Regions from separate parts of the Devriesea agamarum genome, predicted to be linked through region 1. Evidence: predicted binding sites of a transcription regulator. Region 1 holds the regulator's gene; each other region holds the start of a gene.

What was found. Region 1 encodes HrcA, which represses chaperone genes, less so after heat shock. Its sites were predicted from a motif close to TTNGCACTCGNNNNNNNCGAGTGCNAA; they were not measured.
Region 2: groES (co-chaperone GroES) is a predicted target of HrcA. The motif match lies at 2,285-2,311, and genes of this name have one in related genera.
Region 3: groL (chaperonin GroEL) is a predicted target of HrcA. The motif match lies at 2,387-2,413, and genes of this name have one in related genera.

The regions. Positions count from the first base shown of each region.
Region 1 covers NZ_LN849456.1:651,084-656,299, reverse strand. The annotation lists gene BN1724_RS02945 (MOSC domain-containing protein) at 1-206, shown strand, start outside; gene hemW (radical SAM family heme chaperone HemW) at 209-1,417, shown strand; gene BN1724_RS02935 (DUF3097 domain-containing protein) at 1,433-2,344, opposite strand; gene hrcA (heat-inducible transcriptional repressor HrcA) at 2,497-3,516, shown strand; gene dnaJ (molecular chaperone DnaJ) at 3,661-4,794, shown strand; gene BN1724_RS02920 (16S rRNA (uracil(1498)-N(3))-methyltransferase) at 4,844-5,216, shown strand, end outside.
Region 2 covers NZ_LN849456.1:1,673,727-1,678,942, reverse strand. The annotation lists gene BN1724_RS07315 (molybdopterin molybdotransferase MoeA) at 1-9, shown strand, start outside; gene moaC (cyclic pyranopterin monophosphate synthase MoaC) at 6-539, shown strand; gene BN1724_RS07305 (MogA/MoaB family molybdenum cofactor biosynthesis protein) at 536-1,027, shown strand; gene BN1724_RS07300 (molybdenum cofactor biosynthesis protein MoaE) at 1,027-1,659, shown strand; gene BN1724_RS07295 (hypothetical protein) at 1,854-2,036, opposite strand; gene groES (co-chaperone GroES) at 2,504-2,800, shown strand; gene groL (chaperonin GroEL) at 2,804-4,414, shown strand; gene aroD (type I 3-dehydroquinate dehydratase) at 4,548-5,216, opposite strand, start outside.
Region 3 covers NZ_LN849456.1:1,776,024-1,781,239, reverse strand. The annotation lists gene BN1724_RS07730 (uracil-DNA glycosylase) at 1-335, opposite strand, end outside; gene BN1724_RS07725 (DUF3263 domain-containing protein) at 446-724, shown strand; gene BN1724_RS07720 (LytR C-terminal domain-containing protein) at 868-1,422, shown strand; gene BN1724_RS07715 (polysaccharide deacetylase family protein) at 1,534-2,364, shown strand; gene groL (chaperonin GroEL) at 2,660-4,294, shown strand; gene BN1724_RS07705 (glycosyltransferase family 4 protein) at 4,503-5,216, opposite strand, start outside.

The DNA of each region.
Region 1 (5,216 bases):
TTGAGACTGGCGATGACCTGAGGGTTCTTTACACCCCCGGCCACCAGGTCACGGTATCCGCTGTGTACGCACGAATTACTCCGCCGATGGCTGAGCGGATGCTCACCTGGGCGCGAAGTAGTGGCTATATCTTCCACCACGAAGTGGCGGCGAAAATGGGTCGGGTTCTAAAAGACGTGGGAGAGATTCCAGGATCCCGGGCGTGACAATCAGCGGCAAGGTGCCGAGTGTCGCCGTTGGTCCCGGTGCTGGCGCAGGGGTGGCTGGAGTAACCACGGGGCTATCCGTATACATCCACGTCCCGTTTTGCGCTGTCCGGTGCGGATACTGCGACTTCAACACGTACACGGCCAAAGATCTTGGCGGCGGAGGAAGCCGTGCAGAATATGCCGACCATGCCTGCCGGGAAATGGACTTAGTACACGCCGATGACCAGCAACATGGGTACGAATACAGTCAGGTCGACACCGTATTTTTCGGTGGTGGAACACCGACGCTGCTGCCCGCTTCCGACCTCGTGCAGATGCTGGATCATCTGCGCACACTGATCCCCTTGGCACCCGACGCCGAGGTGAGCATTGAGGCCAATCCCGATTCCGTGACCGCGGATACCCTACGTGAGCTGGCAGACGGTGGTGTTACGCGGGTGTCATTCGGAATGCAGTCTGCGGTGCCGCGCGTGCTCGCGACACTGGATCGAACTCACGACCCAGCGCGGATTCCGCGCGTTGTGCAGTGGGCTCGGGACGTCGGTTTGCAGGTGAGCTTGGACTTGATCTACGGCACTCCGGGGGAGCGGATTGAGGATGTCGAAACCTCGGTGAGGGCTGCTCTTGCCTGCGAACCGGATCACGTCTCGGCGTATTCACTCATCATCGAGGGCAACACGGCGATGGCTCGGCAGCTACGGCGCGGGGAGATAACCCCGGTCGATAGTGACCTTATGGCCGACGAATACGATCTGATCGATGCCCTCTTGGCGGAGGCTGGATACACCTGGTATGAGGTCTCGAACTGGTCGCAATCCCGTCAGACTCGCTGCCGCCACAACCTTGCGTATTGGCATGGCGCAGACTGGTGGGGAATCGGACCCGGAGCGCATCGCCATCGCGACGGGATGCGTGCGTGGAACCTCAAACATCCAAGCCGTTATGCCCATGCGGTTACCAGGGGAGTGCTTCCGCAGGACGGGCAGGAGATTCTGACCGCCGAGGATCGACGGGTTGAGCGCATCATGCTCGAGTTGCGGACCGTTGATGGTCTGGATATTGATGCTGTTGCCGCTGAACGTCGGTCAGCGCTGCATGTTCACGCTAACCGGGGACTGCTCGATCCGGCGCAACTGGCTCAGGGGAAGGCTGTCCTGACGCCTGCTGGCAGGCTCCTCGCCGATCAGGTAATTCGGGATCTGACGTAGACCCGCCCAACTTACCTACGGTGTCGCCGTGACGAAGTCAATCAGTTCTTCGACGCGCCCTAGCAGAGCCGGGTCGAGGTCCGCGTAGCTGCGCACTGAACTCAGGATTCTCTGCCATCCGTCTGCGATATCGGCCTGGTCGCTGGCTGGCCACCCCAGTGCCCGCAGAGTACCCACTTTGATGTCGGTGCCGCGGGGGATATCGGGCCAGGATGCGAGCCCCACTCGGGCCGGGCGTACAGCCTGCCAAATGTCCACGAATGGATGCCCAAGAACTAGCAAGTGCTCCCTCGCTCCCGGCACACTGCGGGCTGCTTCAGCGATGCGGGATTCTTTAGATCCGGTGATCAAGTGGTCTAAGAGAACGCCGAGTCGGCGATTTGGTCCGGGCTGAAATTCTCGAACGAGATCGACGAGGTGGTCGGCGCCTTCGAGGAGTTCAACCACAACTCCTTCGACCCGCAGGTCATGTCCCCACACTTTTTCGACCAGTTCGGCGTCGTGCTTGCCTTCAACCCAGAGTCGAGAGCCGCGGGCCTCGCGGGCACGCAGATTGGAGACATAGACGGAACCGCTGGCTGAGCGTGCTGGCCCCTGAGGGCCTGAGACGTTGCGAGCGGGCACCAAGATCACAGGCTGGCCTTCGAGCAGAAAACCGGGTCCGAGTGGGAAGGAGCGGCGACGACCGTGTCGATCTTCGAGCTCAACACTCCTGCCACCCGCGATTTTCTCTACGCGCGTAATAGCTCCGCACCAGCCGGTTGTGGCATCTTCGACCACGAGTCCTTGCCGAGCTTCGGTTTTGGTCGCCACAGGGCGGCGCCGGTGAAGGTCAGGGGCTCCGGGTGCGAGGACATCCCTGCCGTACCGGTCAGAGCCTGGAAATGATGAACCGGTTGTGGCGCGCGGTGATGGTCGTGATGCCATGACCGGAAAGGTATCAAGTCATAGTGGTTTCTCGAGGGCTGGACACGACCACAAGTGCATTGGGTGCCACATTGGGCTCTGCGTCACCGTTCGCTAGAATTAGCACTCGACCGCCTATAGTGCTAAAGACTGCCGGTGGGAAGGAGGAGGGCATGGACGAGCGCAAGATGCACATTCTCGGGGCCATTGTTGAGGACTATGTTGCAACCCGTGAACCCGTCGGTTCTAAGGCCCTCCTGGAGCGGCATGACCTCGGAGTTTCACCCGCGACCGTTCGCAATGACATGTCGGTGCTTGAAGACGAAGGTCTGATTGCACAGCCGTATACGTCGGCCGGGCGAATCCCTACCGATAAGGGATATCGGGTTTTCGTCGATAACCTCGCCCACATTAAACCGCTGTCAGCTCCTGAGCGCCGGGCTATCACCACCTTCCTCGACGGCGCGTCAGATCTCGACGATTTGCTCTCGCGCACCGTCCGGCTGCTCGCACAGCTCACTCGGCAGGTCGCGATGGTCCAATATCCATCGCTGCACCAGGCCAAGGTGTGTCATGTGGAAGTTGTCGCCGTGGCGCCGGGGCGGATCTTGGTCGTCCTTATTACTGACGCTGGCTGGGTGGACCAGCGCACCATTGATGTGATCCCCGATGTGACCGACCAGTTTGTGCACGATCTTCGGACCAAGTTGAACGCGGTGATGGTCGGACAACGGGTAACTGATCTGCAAAAGGGTCTGGATGACCTTGTGGAAGGTTATCCTCTCGATGAACGCGGCCAGGTGCAGAGCATCCTCGCCGCGGTGCATGCCCTGTTGGATGCTCGGCGTGAGGATCGAATTGTGCTCGCGGGGACCGCGAACTTGGCACGCTGGGGCATAGACATTGAGACGGCCGTGGAGCCGCTGTTGGATGCCCTGGAGGAGCAGATTGTGCTGCTGCGCTTGCTCACGGAGATGAGCGCGCAGGCTGGGGAAATTCAGGTGCGCATCGGCCACGAAATGCCAGACGCCGCTCTCACCTCCACATCCGTGGTCAGCGCGGGCTATGCCCCAGGCCAGCGTCCGGGCGCCGCATCGCATCTTGCAATTCTTGGCCCGACTCGTATGGATTATGTGGCCGGGATTTCCTCGGTGCACGCGGTAGCCCGCTACATGTCCCGATTCCTCGGGTAGACCGACTAACCAAACGGTTTTCAGTCAACCGGCTGAACACCGTAAACCAGCGGGCGCACGGTAGTCGCCCACAGACAGCGCAGAGTCCACGAACCGCGCGGGCCCTGCAACCGATACCCCATCGTTGATCAACTCAGGAGAGACGTGAACGACTACTATGAGCTTCTCGGTGTCTCACGCGACGCCTCTAGCGAGGAGATTAAAAAGGCTTACCGGAAGCTTGCCCGGACCCTCCACCCGGATGTGAATCCGGATCCCGAGGCGGCTGAAAAGTTCAAACAGGTTTCGCAGGCGTACGAGACGCTATCCAATCCAGAAAAACGCCGGATGTACGATCTTGGCGGCGGACCGGGTAACCCAATGGGTGGCGGTGCTAACTTCGGGACCTTCGATTTCTCCGATATTTTCGATGTGTTTGCCGGTGCCGCCGGGATGCATACCCGAAGTGGCGGGCCGGTGCCGAGGCAGCGTCGCGGTGCCGACCAGTTGCAACGGCTGGACGTGGATCTTGCGGATGTCGTGTTCGGAACCGAGGCCGATATTCCCATTCGCACCGCTGATCCGTGTAGCCGATGCAACGGGTCGTGCTGTGAACCTGGATCGAGTCCTACGCGGTGCACGGTGTGTGGGGGATCGGGCCATGTGCAGCGGGTGGCTAATTCTTTGCTCGGGCAGATTATGACTTCGGCTCCCTGCGCAGCCTGCCAGGGGCATGGTGACCGGATAGATAACCCGTGTACGGAGTGTTCAGGCCAGGGGCGCGTGCGGGCTGACCGGACGTTGAGGGTGCGCATTCCTGCTGGTGTGGAGACCGGCACTCGGATTCAGCTGCGCGGTGAAGGTGAGGCTGGTATTGCCGGTGGCCCGCGTGGGGATCTCTTCGTTGAATTGCGGGTGCGCGATCACGACATTTTTGTTCGCGAAGGCAATGACCTGCTCACCACGCTCGATATTCCGATGACAGCAGCGGCGCTCGGCACGGTCGTTTCTCTGGAGACCTTCGACGGTTCCCAGGAGGTGGATGTGAAGCCTGGAACGCAGCCGGGAGACACCGTCACCTTGCACGGTTTGGGTGTAACAGGACTGCGATCGAAACGACGAGGCGACATTAAGGTGCGAATCAACGTGTCGGTTCCGACCAAGCTCACCGATGAGCAAAGCGAATTACTGAAGCAGTTCGCGATGCTCCGCGGTGAGGAAAAACCAGAAGCCAGGATTCATGGGTCGTCAGGAAATGGCGTCTTTTCCAAACTGCGGGAACGGTTACAGGGTCTGTGAGGTATAGCGGACCTTATCATCTCGGATTCTGTCCAGGTATGGTGATCGCGTGACCGCGCATGCGTTCTTGGTTCCCGGCGAGATGCTAAAGGGGCTGAAAGCCGGTGCCCGTATTCGTCTTGACGGTGCCGAAGCTCATCATGCCGTGAAGGTTCTTCGGGTGCGCGTTGGCGAAAGTGTTTTGATAACCGACCGCGGTGGATCGCAGGCGCGGGCAACCGTGGATACCGTCGGGAAACAACACCTTGAGGTGATTCTTGCTGACTCCTCCCGTACCGCGGTGCCGCGAACACCGCAGCTCGTGCTGGTTCAGGCATTAGCGCGGCAAGGGCGGGACGAACGGGCGGTGGAAACAGCCACGGAACTAGGTGTGGATAGGATCGTGCCGTGGCAGGCTAGCCGCTGTGTAGTGCGGTGGAACG
Region 2 (5,216 bases), 1.0 Mb from region 1:
CTGGGATGACGTCAACAATTCCGCGTCCAGATGAGACGCCCGTGACTAAACCGGCGGGCAGCGGAGGTTTGAGTCACGTCCGGGGCGATGGGTCGGCGCACATGGTCGATGTGACCGCCAAAGCCGTGACCTCGCGCCAAGCCACAGCCCGGGCCCGACTCCTGACCAGGACGGATGTTGTGCAGAGGATCGCTGACGGCGACTTGCCTAAGGGGGAGGCTCTGCCGGTCGCTCGGATCGCAGGGATTTTGGGGGCCAAGCGCACTAGCGATCTGATTCCGCTGTGCCATCCACTGCCACTTGGCGCCATCACGGTGGACTTCGCCCCGGACGGTGACCAGGTGGAGATTCGAGCGACTGTGCGCACCAGCTCGCGCACCGGTGTGGAAATGGAAGCGCTGACAGCGGTCAGCACGGCGGCGCTCACCCTCTACGACATGATTAAGGCCGTCGATAAGCACGCGCGGATCACCGATATCGAGGTGCTTGCCAAGTCCGGGGGCAAAAGCGGGGACTGGTCGCTGGAGGAGACGTCGTGAATGTCGAGGGCGGAGATAGCCGTCGGGCGCTGGTCGTGATTGCGTCGACCCGTGCCGCCGATGGTACATACGAGGACCGAACCGGTCCCATTCTCACGGCGTGGCTCAGCGAACTCGGCTACCGTGTGCCTGCGCCCGTGGTGGTTCCAGATGGTCCCGCCGTCGGCGAGGCGGTGAAGACGGGCCTGGATGAACAGGTCGATCTGCTCATCACCTCCGGCGGAACGGGGATCTCACCCTCTGATGTCACCCCGGAACAGACCCTGCCGTTTCTAGACAGGCAGCTTCCCGGAATCCCCGAGGCTATTCGAGCCCTCGGGGCGAGTAAGACTCCGGCTGCTATTTTGAGCCGAGGCATTGCTGGTACTGCGGGGCGCACCCTGGTGGTGAACCTGCCCGGGTCGCGAGGCGGTGTCCGCGATGGAATCAGTGTGCTGGAGCCGATTCTGGCGCATGTGTACGACCAGTTCCGAGGGGGAGGGCACTGATGACCCAGCACGACCATGTGAGCGAGAAAGGCCATGTCGGGCGGGAGAATAAAGGCCTTGCCGGGCGGGAGAATGGTGTGGCCGAGCACGACCGCGATACAGATCAAGATGCTACGGCCGAGAAGAATCACGCCGACCGCAGTGGTACACAGATGACGGATGTGGCAGTGCTTGGGCATCCGGGTGATCCTGCGTTCGGAGATATCGCGGAGAGAATCCGGTACACACAGGTCACCACCGACGAGATTTCCACCATGCGGATGGCGAGTATGGTGATTGATCCGCGGTGCGGTGCCGTGGTCACCTTCGACGGTGCTGTGCGCGACCACGATGAGGGACGCGGTGTGGTGCGTCTGGTCTATAGCGCGCACCCGAGCGCCCAGGAGGTCATCGAAGAGGTGGCCCGGGAGGTAGCTACACGCTACCCAGGAGTGATCTTGGCACTGGCGCACCGGGTGGGCACGCTGAGTGTGGGGGAGACGGCGCTCGCCTGCGCGGTGGCTGCCGCCCATCGCAAACTGGCGTTTATTGCATGCGATGACCTCGTTGATACCGTGAAAAAACGCCTGCCCATATGGAAGGAGCAGGCGTTTACGGATGGCTCAAGCGAATGGGTTGGTGCTCTCGAATAAGGAGGTGTCTCGTACGAGCTGTCGTGTAGGAGGTGTCTGGACGGCTCGGACGTTCTTGGCGGGGCGTCGGTCGGCAGCTTTGGTTGGATGCAGCTAGTCAGTGCTACAAGCCCGCATGGCTGTTAGTCCGTTTGAGTGGGCTTGTAGGTCGTCTGAGTTGGCTTGGGGTACGGACTGAAACGGCTTAGGTGGCCTCAGCGGGGGATGGAAAAGCTTCCGATGGGTTGGCCGGAGCGCGCGTTCAGGAGGTGCGAGTACGTGGTGCCGGTTTGTCCGTCGGTCGGGCCAGCAACGGGACGGCTGGAACGGCGGCGCAGAACGTCGAGCAGGCGCAGCTCCCGGCGGTTCGCATGCTTCTTGTTGGTCTTGAGCATCATGATGAAGGGTCACTCCTAGTGATGGTCGGTTAGTGCTGGTGAGGCCCGGGATCGCCGGTGCGTCTCGGTATTAACGCTATGGTTTCGTGACCGGTATGCGCTCGTGAATAAGACGCGACATTCCATATCGTGAGATTTTTTGGGGGGAGGTGCGTCACAGCGGGACGTATTGCCCTCCAGTCGTGATCTGTGGCGCATCAGTCGCGAGCAATCGGGTAGCGATTGGGTAGCGGTTGAAGCGGGGATAGTTAGCACTCACCTTGCGCGAGTGCCAATCTGGCTTTAGATTGGATTGCGTTGGCAGTCTCACGGTGAGAGTGCCAACGACCCGGAGTCTTCGGGGTTGGCACCGCGACGACGACCACGTAAGGACTCCTCGACGAAGCACCCGTTTCGTCCACCTCTTTTGTCTACAAGACACAAAGACATCAAGACATCGTTTCACCGAGTCACGAAGGAGAGGTCGCATGTCGGTCTCCATCAAGCCCCTCGAGGACCGCGTCGTTGTTCGCCCGCTGGAGGCGGAGCGCACCACGGCCTCCGGCCTGGTTATCCCGGACACTGCCAAGGAGAAGCCGCAGGAGGGCGAGGTCATCGCCGTCGGTGACGGACGTTTCGACGACAAGGGCGAGCGCGTCCCCATGGACGTCAAGGTCGGCGACAAGGTCATCTTCAGCAAGTACGGCGGCACCGAGGTGAAGTACGGCAACGAAGAGCTGCTGATCCTCGGCTCCCGCGACATCCTCGCGATCGTCCAGGGCTGATCCATGGCTAAAGAAATCATCTACGACGAGGACGCCCGTCGCGCCCTTGAGCGCGGTGTGGACAAGCTCGCCAACACCGTGAAGGTCACCCTCGGCCCCAAGGGCCGCAACGTGGTGCTCGACAAAAAGTGGGGCGCGCCGACCATCACCAACGACGGCGTGACCATTGCGCGCGAAGTTGAGCTCGAGGACCCATTCGAGAACCTCGGCGCTCAGCTAGCCAAAGAGGTTGCCACCAAGACCAACGATGTCGCTGGTGACGGCACCACCACCGCGACCGTTCTGGCCCAGGCACTCGTGCACGAAGGCATGCGTAACGTCGCTTCCGGCGCCGCCCCCTCCGCTCTCAAGCGTGGCATGGAAGAGGCCGTTGAGGCCGTCTCCCAGAAGCTCTCCGAGCTGGCGAAGGACGTCGAGGGCAAAGAGCAGATCGCGAACGTTGCTGCGATCTCCAGCCAGGACCGCGAAATCGGCGAGCTCATCGCCGAAGCCTTCGACAAGGTTGGCAAGGACGGCGTGATCACGGTGGAGGAGTCCTCCACCACCGCGATGGAGCTCGACTTCACCGAGGGCATGCAGTTCGACAAGGGCTTCATCTCGCCCCACTTCGTCACCGATGCAGACCGGCAGGAAGTCGTTCTGGAGAATGCCAACATCCTGATCAATCAGGGCAAGATCTCCGCTTTGGCTGATCTGCTGCCAGTCCTGGAAAAGGCTATCGACACTGGCAAACCGCTGTTCATCATCGCTGAGGATGTCGAGGGCGAGGCTCTGTCCACCCTGGTCCTTAACCGTATCCGCGGCACCTTCAAGGGCGCTGCTGTGAAAGCTCCGGCTTTCGGCGACCGCCGCAAGGCGATGATGCAGGACATCGCGATCCTCACCGGCGCACAGGTGGTCAGCTCGGATATCGGCCTCGACCTGAAGTCCGTCGGCCTGGAGGTGCTCGGCACCGCCCACCGCGTCGTGATCACCAAGGAGACCACCACTATCGTGGGTGGCGCTGGTGACGACGAAGCTGTGGCCGATCGCGTCGCACAGATCCGCGCCGAAATTGAGCGCACCGACTCCGACTGGGACCGTGAGAAGCTCCAGGAGCGCCTCGCCAAGCTCGCAGGCGGCGTGTCCGTCATCAAGGTGGGCGCCCACACCGAGGTCGAGCTCAAAGAAAAGAAGATGCGCATCGAGGACGCGGTCTCTGCAACCCGCGCCGCCATCGAAGAGGGCATCGTGTCCGGCGGTGGCTCTGCCCTGGTGCAGGCCGTCAAAGCGCTGGACGGCGACCTCGGAACCAGTGGCGACCAGGCCGTCGGTGTGCGCGCCGTGGCCAAGGCCCTGGTTGAGCCGCTGCGCTGGATCGCCGAAAACGCCGGCCACGAGGGTTACGTCGTGGTCGAAAAGGTGAAGGAAGCTCAGCCCGGTCACGGTCTGAACGCCGCCACCGGCGACTACGTCGATCTGCTCGCTGAGGGCATCATCGACCCGGTGAAGGTGACTCGTTCCGCTCTGCGCAACGCGTCCTCCATCGCCGCGCTGGTGCTCACCACCGAGACGCTGGTCGTCGACAAGCCCGAGGAAGAAGCCGCGCCGGCCGCCCCCGGCCACGCGCACTGATCGGCCCCGGCGCTTCACGCCCGTAGGCGCAATGCCCCGGTCACCCTATGGTGGCCGGGGCATTGCCATATGGAGATTTGGTAGGGCGCGGTTGTTGTGAATGGTGGTGTGGCGCGCTTCCGCTAAGGGCTGGTCAGAACAAATCCAATGCCTCACAGAGACGATCCGCGTCCAGCTGCCCCGGGGCGCTCGCGGCATCACCCAATGCGGCAAATGTGGCGGCACTGCCGAACACATGCCCGGCAATGCGGGTCACCACACCTAGCGAGCCCATCGAAATCGCGATCACCGGAACTTTCGGATTCTGCACGGTCACCTCGCGGCACACCGTGAGCATGCGCAGCACGTCATTCGCATCGCCCGGGGTCACTGCCACTTTCCATGCATCTACACCCAAGGTATGCATCCTCGAAAACACCGCGTGCAGCCGTGCGCGCGACGGTGTGCCACCAAAGTCGTGGAACGAGGCGATAGAAAACACGCCGTTCGCCACCGCTTCCTTGAGAATCATTTGTGCGGCCTGTTCCCCGCGATTCAGCTCTATATCGACCGCATCGGCGGCGGGCAGCAGTGAAACCACCGTCTGGGCATAGGCCACGGTATCTAGATCTGCCGCCCCGCCTTCGGTTCGCGTACGCACCGTGAGTAGAAGCGGCTTCGGGGCGATCAGAGCGCGCAGCTCATGGCCCAACTCCAGCAGTCCAGGCGGTGCCGTTATGGGCTCGACGGGATCGTCGTGAGGGACACGAGTGAGATCGGTGGGGGTACAGGGGACGAGATCGTCGGGGTTGCGGAGCAGATC
Region 3 (5,216 bases), 1.1 Mb from region 1:
CCATGAGGGGCGGGAGTGATGTCCAGGTCGGAAGACAGTTCCGCGTAAATATTGGTCAGCGAGCGCGGCAAAGGCCGAACATCGCGCTCGACTGAAAACGACAACCCCACGGCGTGTCCGGGCGTGGGGTACGGATCTTGCCCCACGATCAGCACCTTTACCTCGGACATCGGGCGGGTAAAAGCCCTCAAAACGCGATCGCCGGCGGGAAGATATCGCCGGCCTGCACGGCTTTCGACGCGCAAGAACTCTCCGAGCTCATGAATCAGGTTCTCCACCGGGGCGAGGGCGTGAGCCCAGTCGGGGGCGATGATCTCTGCCAAAGGACGCGACATGCCCTTAGTGTTTCAGATCCTCGGTGAGTATTCGGCTTGTCAAAGATGATGGGCGGCTTGTCTGGCTGAACGGTCCTGCAGTAAACCCGCAGTGGACTACCCTTTTTCTCATGTCCCCTGCCATCGACTCGGGCGGTCCCAACAGCCAAGCAGACCATGCTCTGACTGATCTGGAACGCCGCATCCTCGAACTCGAAGCGCAGACATTCCGATACGCCGGAGCGAAGGAACGACGCATCCGTGAGGACTTGGGATTGAGCCCGACTGTCTACCTGATCCGGCTCAATCGTCTGCTGGATAACCCGGCTGCGCTCGCCGCTGCACCGGCTCTGATCAACCGTCTGCGTGCTCGCCGGATCAGCAGTCGCACGGCATCCTCTGCGCAATAGCGACCATCATCCCCACGGTGAGGGGACTGAATAGCCGTCTAAAACCAGATTTATGGTCGAACTAAGGTGTGCATAGGAGGCTAGATAGCTCAGATTCGGGGCGTCTGCTCTGCTTTCCTCTGCTGACCCGCTTTAATGGAAGCGTGGCTGATTCCGACTACCCGCACCCGCCCGACGAGTTTGACTTTGAGGCGCAGCAGACACGACACCAAGGCGCACACCGCGCTGAGGAGCCATTTTGGCGCCGGAACCTGGTCTACCTCATCGTCGGTGCGGTCGCGCTAATCGCTGTCCTTGCCCTCGTGATTTCTCTGATCGTCACGGGCGGGGGTGTCGGAGACAAAGGATCGCAGCCATCGGCGGAACCCACGGCAGCCGGTCCAAGTGGATCGCCGACACACAATCCGCAGCCACCCGCTGCCGTGGATAAGACGCTGAAGGTCCGGGTGCTCAACGGCAGTGGTATCAGCGGTTTGGCGGGCGACTGGAAGCGGTCTTTGCAACGCAGCGGTTGGACCAATGTCGGGACGGGCAACTCCGCTAATCGGCAGCAGGATCCGATCGTGTTCTACAAAAATGAGGCGAACCGAGGAGCAGCTGAAGCCCTGGCTCAGGAAGTTGGGGCGGGACAGCCGCAGCAATCCTCCGACTACGAATCTCCGATCACGTTCATTGCCACGCGTGAACCGGGGAACTGACCGCATATGGTTGCTCCCCAGGGTCCACGTGAGGGTCCGCTCAACTCATCTGACCGGGCATCGACGACGAGCCGCGCGCCCAGAGGTGCCCGGGTATCCGCCACTGACCGCATGCCTTCTGACCGTCTAGTCGCCGGCGTGTCCAATGGGCCTGCGTCGGGCAGAGGGGGTGCACGCACCCGTCCAGGTCGCCGTTCCCTGGTGACGGCGGGGATTGGGGTCGGGGCATGCGCCTTAGGGGCCGGTTCAACAGCCGTGGCGGGTGAGCAGTGGATGCGGCGTGAACTGCGGCGCAATGCGGCCCCTCCGCGCGATGAACGAACCGCTGATGAAATTGCCCCCGCGGTCTTGTTTCGGCGACAGGTGGCTGAACGCGTGATCGCTTTGACCTTCGACGATGGACCGGATCCTCGCTGGACTCCCCAGGTGCTGGACTTCCTGGGTCGTCACGGGGCGAGGGCCACATTTTTTGAGCTCGGTGAGTTTGCTGCGAAACATCCCGACCTGACTCGGGAGGTGATCGCCCACGGCCACGAGGTGGCGTTGCACGGGTATGACCACACCAATCTGGGCCCGGAACCGCTTGAGGTGGTGACCGACCAGGTTCGTCGTGGTCTGGATGCGTTGCGCGCTGCCGGAGCAGGTCCTGTTTTGTGGCGGCCCCCGTACGGAGGGTTGAGCGCCCCGGTCCTGTTTACTGCCGCCCGGGCCGGTCTTGATCTGGTGCTGTGGTCCCATCATGTCACCGGGGCTGAACCCGGGTGGTGTCGCGAGCAGGTGCAACGGCTGGCAACCCCTGGGTCCATTGTGCTGGCTCATGATGGGCGGGGTGATCCCACCGATGCGTTGATGCGTGAGCTCGACCGCCTCGTCGCTGAGATGACAGCGGATGGATGGCGTTTCGTCACGGTCAGCGAGCTGCACTCGCTCCCCGGGCAGTAGTCAATATTCCCTCGGCGAACTATTAGCACTCGCACCCGGTGAGTGCTTATGATGGGTTAGCACTCTCTGGTTGAGAGTGACAAAACTTGGCTGATCTGCGCCCAGCTGCGCAGCTCAGTCGAGGGATCACAAGTTAAGAACCAGGAGTGCAGTTCGGCCCGGTATACCCGAGGTCGACCACGAACTGTCCGAACCTGTGAGGGCCTGGTGTGGCCGTGACGTGAACGCCCGCACCTGTCCCGTCCGTCGCGGGCACAGGTGAGGAACAACAACACACACGGGAGATCAATCCATCATGGCCAAGATCATCTCTTTCCACGAGGAGGCCCGGCGCGGCCTTGAGCGAGGCATGAACTCGCTTGCGGACGCCGTCAAGGTCACCCTCGGCCCCAAGGGCCGTAACGTCGTGCTGGAGAAGAAGTGGGGAGCCCCCACCATCACCAACGACGGCGTCTCGATCGCTAAGGAGATCGAGCTCGAAGATCCGTACGAGAAAATCGGTGCGGAGCTCGTCAAAGAGGTCGCTAAGAAGACCGACGACATCGCGGGCGACGGCACCACCACCGCTACCGTGCTGGCTCAGGCCCTGGTGCGCGAAGGTCTGCGCAACGTGGCCGCTGGCACGAACCCGATCGCGCTCAAGCGCGGTATTGACAAGGCAGTTACCGCTGTCACCGATAAGCTCCTGGATCAGGCCGTTGAGGTTGAGACCAAAGAGCAGATCGCGAACACCGCAGCCATTTCCGCAGCTGATCCGGCCATTGGTGAGCTCATCGCCGAGGCGCTGGACAAGGTTGGCAAGGAAGGCGTCATCACCGTCGAGGAATCCAACACCATGGGCCTCGAGCTGGAGCTGACCGAGGGCATGCGTTTCGACAAGGGCTACATCTCGGGCTACTTCGTCACCGATGCGGAGCGTCAGGAGGTCGTCTTGGAGGATCCCTACATCCTCCTGGTGAACTCCAAGATCTCCACCCTGAAGGACCTTGTCCCGCTGCTGGAGAAGGTCATCAAGTCGAGCAAGCCGCTGGCGATCATCGCCGAGGACATCGAGGGTGAAGCTCTCGCCTTGCTCATCATGAACAAACTGCGTGGATCCTTCAAATCGGTCGCCGTGAAGGCTCCCGGATTCGGCGATCGTCGTAAGGCGATGCTGCAGGACATGGCGATCCTCACCGGTGGCCAGGTCATCTCCGAAGAGGTTGGTCTCAATCTGGAGAGCGCCGGTCTGGAAATGCTCGGCCAGGCACGCAAGGTTGTTGTCACCAAAGACGAAACCACCATCGTTGAGGGTGCGGGTGACGCCGACCAGATCGCCGGACGCGTCTCCCAGATCCGCAAGGAGATCGAGAACTCCGACTCCGATTACGACCGCGAGAAGCTTCAGGAGCGCCTGGCCAAGCTCGCTGGTGGCGTCGCCGTGATCAAGGCGGGTGCAGCCACTGAGGTTGAGCTGAAGGAGCGCAAGCACCGCATTGAAGATGCCGTGCGTAACGCCAAGGCTGCGGTTGAAGAAGGCATCGTCGCCGGTGGTGGCGTGGCTCTTCTGCAGGCAGGCAAAGAGGTATTCGGTTCGCTGTCGCTCGAGGGCGACGAGGCTACCGGTGCCAACATCGTGAAGGTTGCCATCGAGGCTCCGCTGAAGCAGATCGCTGTGAACGCTGGTCTCGAGGGCGGCGTCGTCGCGGAAAAGGTGAAGGGTCTGCCGGTTGGCGAGGGCCTGAACGCTGCGACCGGCGAGTACGAGAACCTGATCGGCGCTGGCATCATCGACCCGGTGAAGGTGACCCGTTCGGCTCTTCAGAACGCGGCTTCCATTGCGGGTCTGTTCCTGACCACCGAGGCTGTTGTCGCCGACAAGCCGGAGCCGCCGAAGCCGGCTGCCGGTGGCGAAGACATGGGCATGGGTGGAATGGGCGGCATGATGTGATCCAGCCTCAGGGCTGGTTCCATTCCACATAGCTGTTCCCATTCGCCACGCGGTCTAGCATCCGTGTGATCGCACCCGTCGGCTGCGGTCAACGCGGGTGCGGACCGCGGTGCCCAGTCATCCGGGGGAGTAACCCGCGATGGTGCACAGAAGCGAATAAGGCGCCCCGTCTCCTATGGGAGGCGGGGCGCCTTGCTATGGGTATGCGTTAGGCGGCTTCGACCGTGTCGAAGGTGCGCATCAGGTCAGTAACGGTTCCGACCCGTTGCCGCGCAATGGCGGTGCGATAGGCCGACAGCAGGGTGGCAGTTGCCAGTGACCACGACCGCTTCTCTGCATCCAGGCGGGCAGCAGCCCCCATCCGGTCGCGAATTCCCGGATTATCGAGGATCACTCCGAGGCGGGCAGCCATCTGGTGAGGGTCATGTGGATCAACTAGAAAACCTGTTTCGCCGTCACGAATCGTGTCGGGAATACCTCCGGCCCGGCACCCGACAACAGGCACACCCGAAGCCATCGACTCCAACGACACCAGTCCGAGTGTGTCGGTGCACGACGGGAACGCGAACACATCTGCGCTGGCGAATGCCGTAGCGAGTTCGATGCCGCTCATGTGACCGAGGAACGTGGCCGGAAGGTGAGCAAACCGATGCTTCAGCTGCGTTTCGTGCGGGCCGCTGCCCACGAACGCGATCCGGGCGTGCGGCAGCATCTCCATCGTGGTGATCAGCTGATCCAGCCCTTTTTCTTTAGATAGACGGCCAACAGACAACACCACAGGCCGATCAACGTCGCCATTGGTGAGCCGGGCCCGCATCTCCTGGCAGCGGCGCGTCGGGTGAAATAGGGCGGTGTCCACAGCACCGGGCCACAGACTGACCCGGTTAAGTCCCCCGGCGCGGGCTTCGTCAATGAGGGGCCG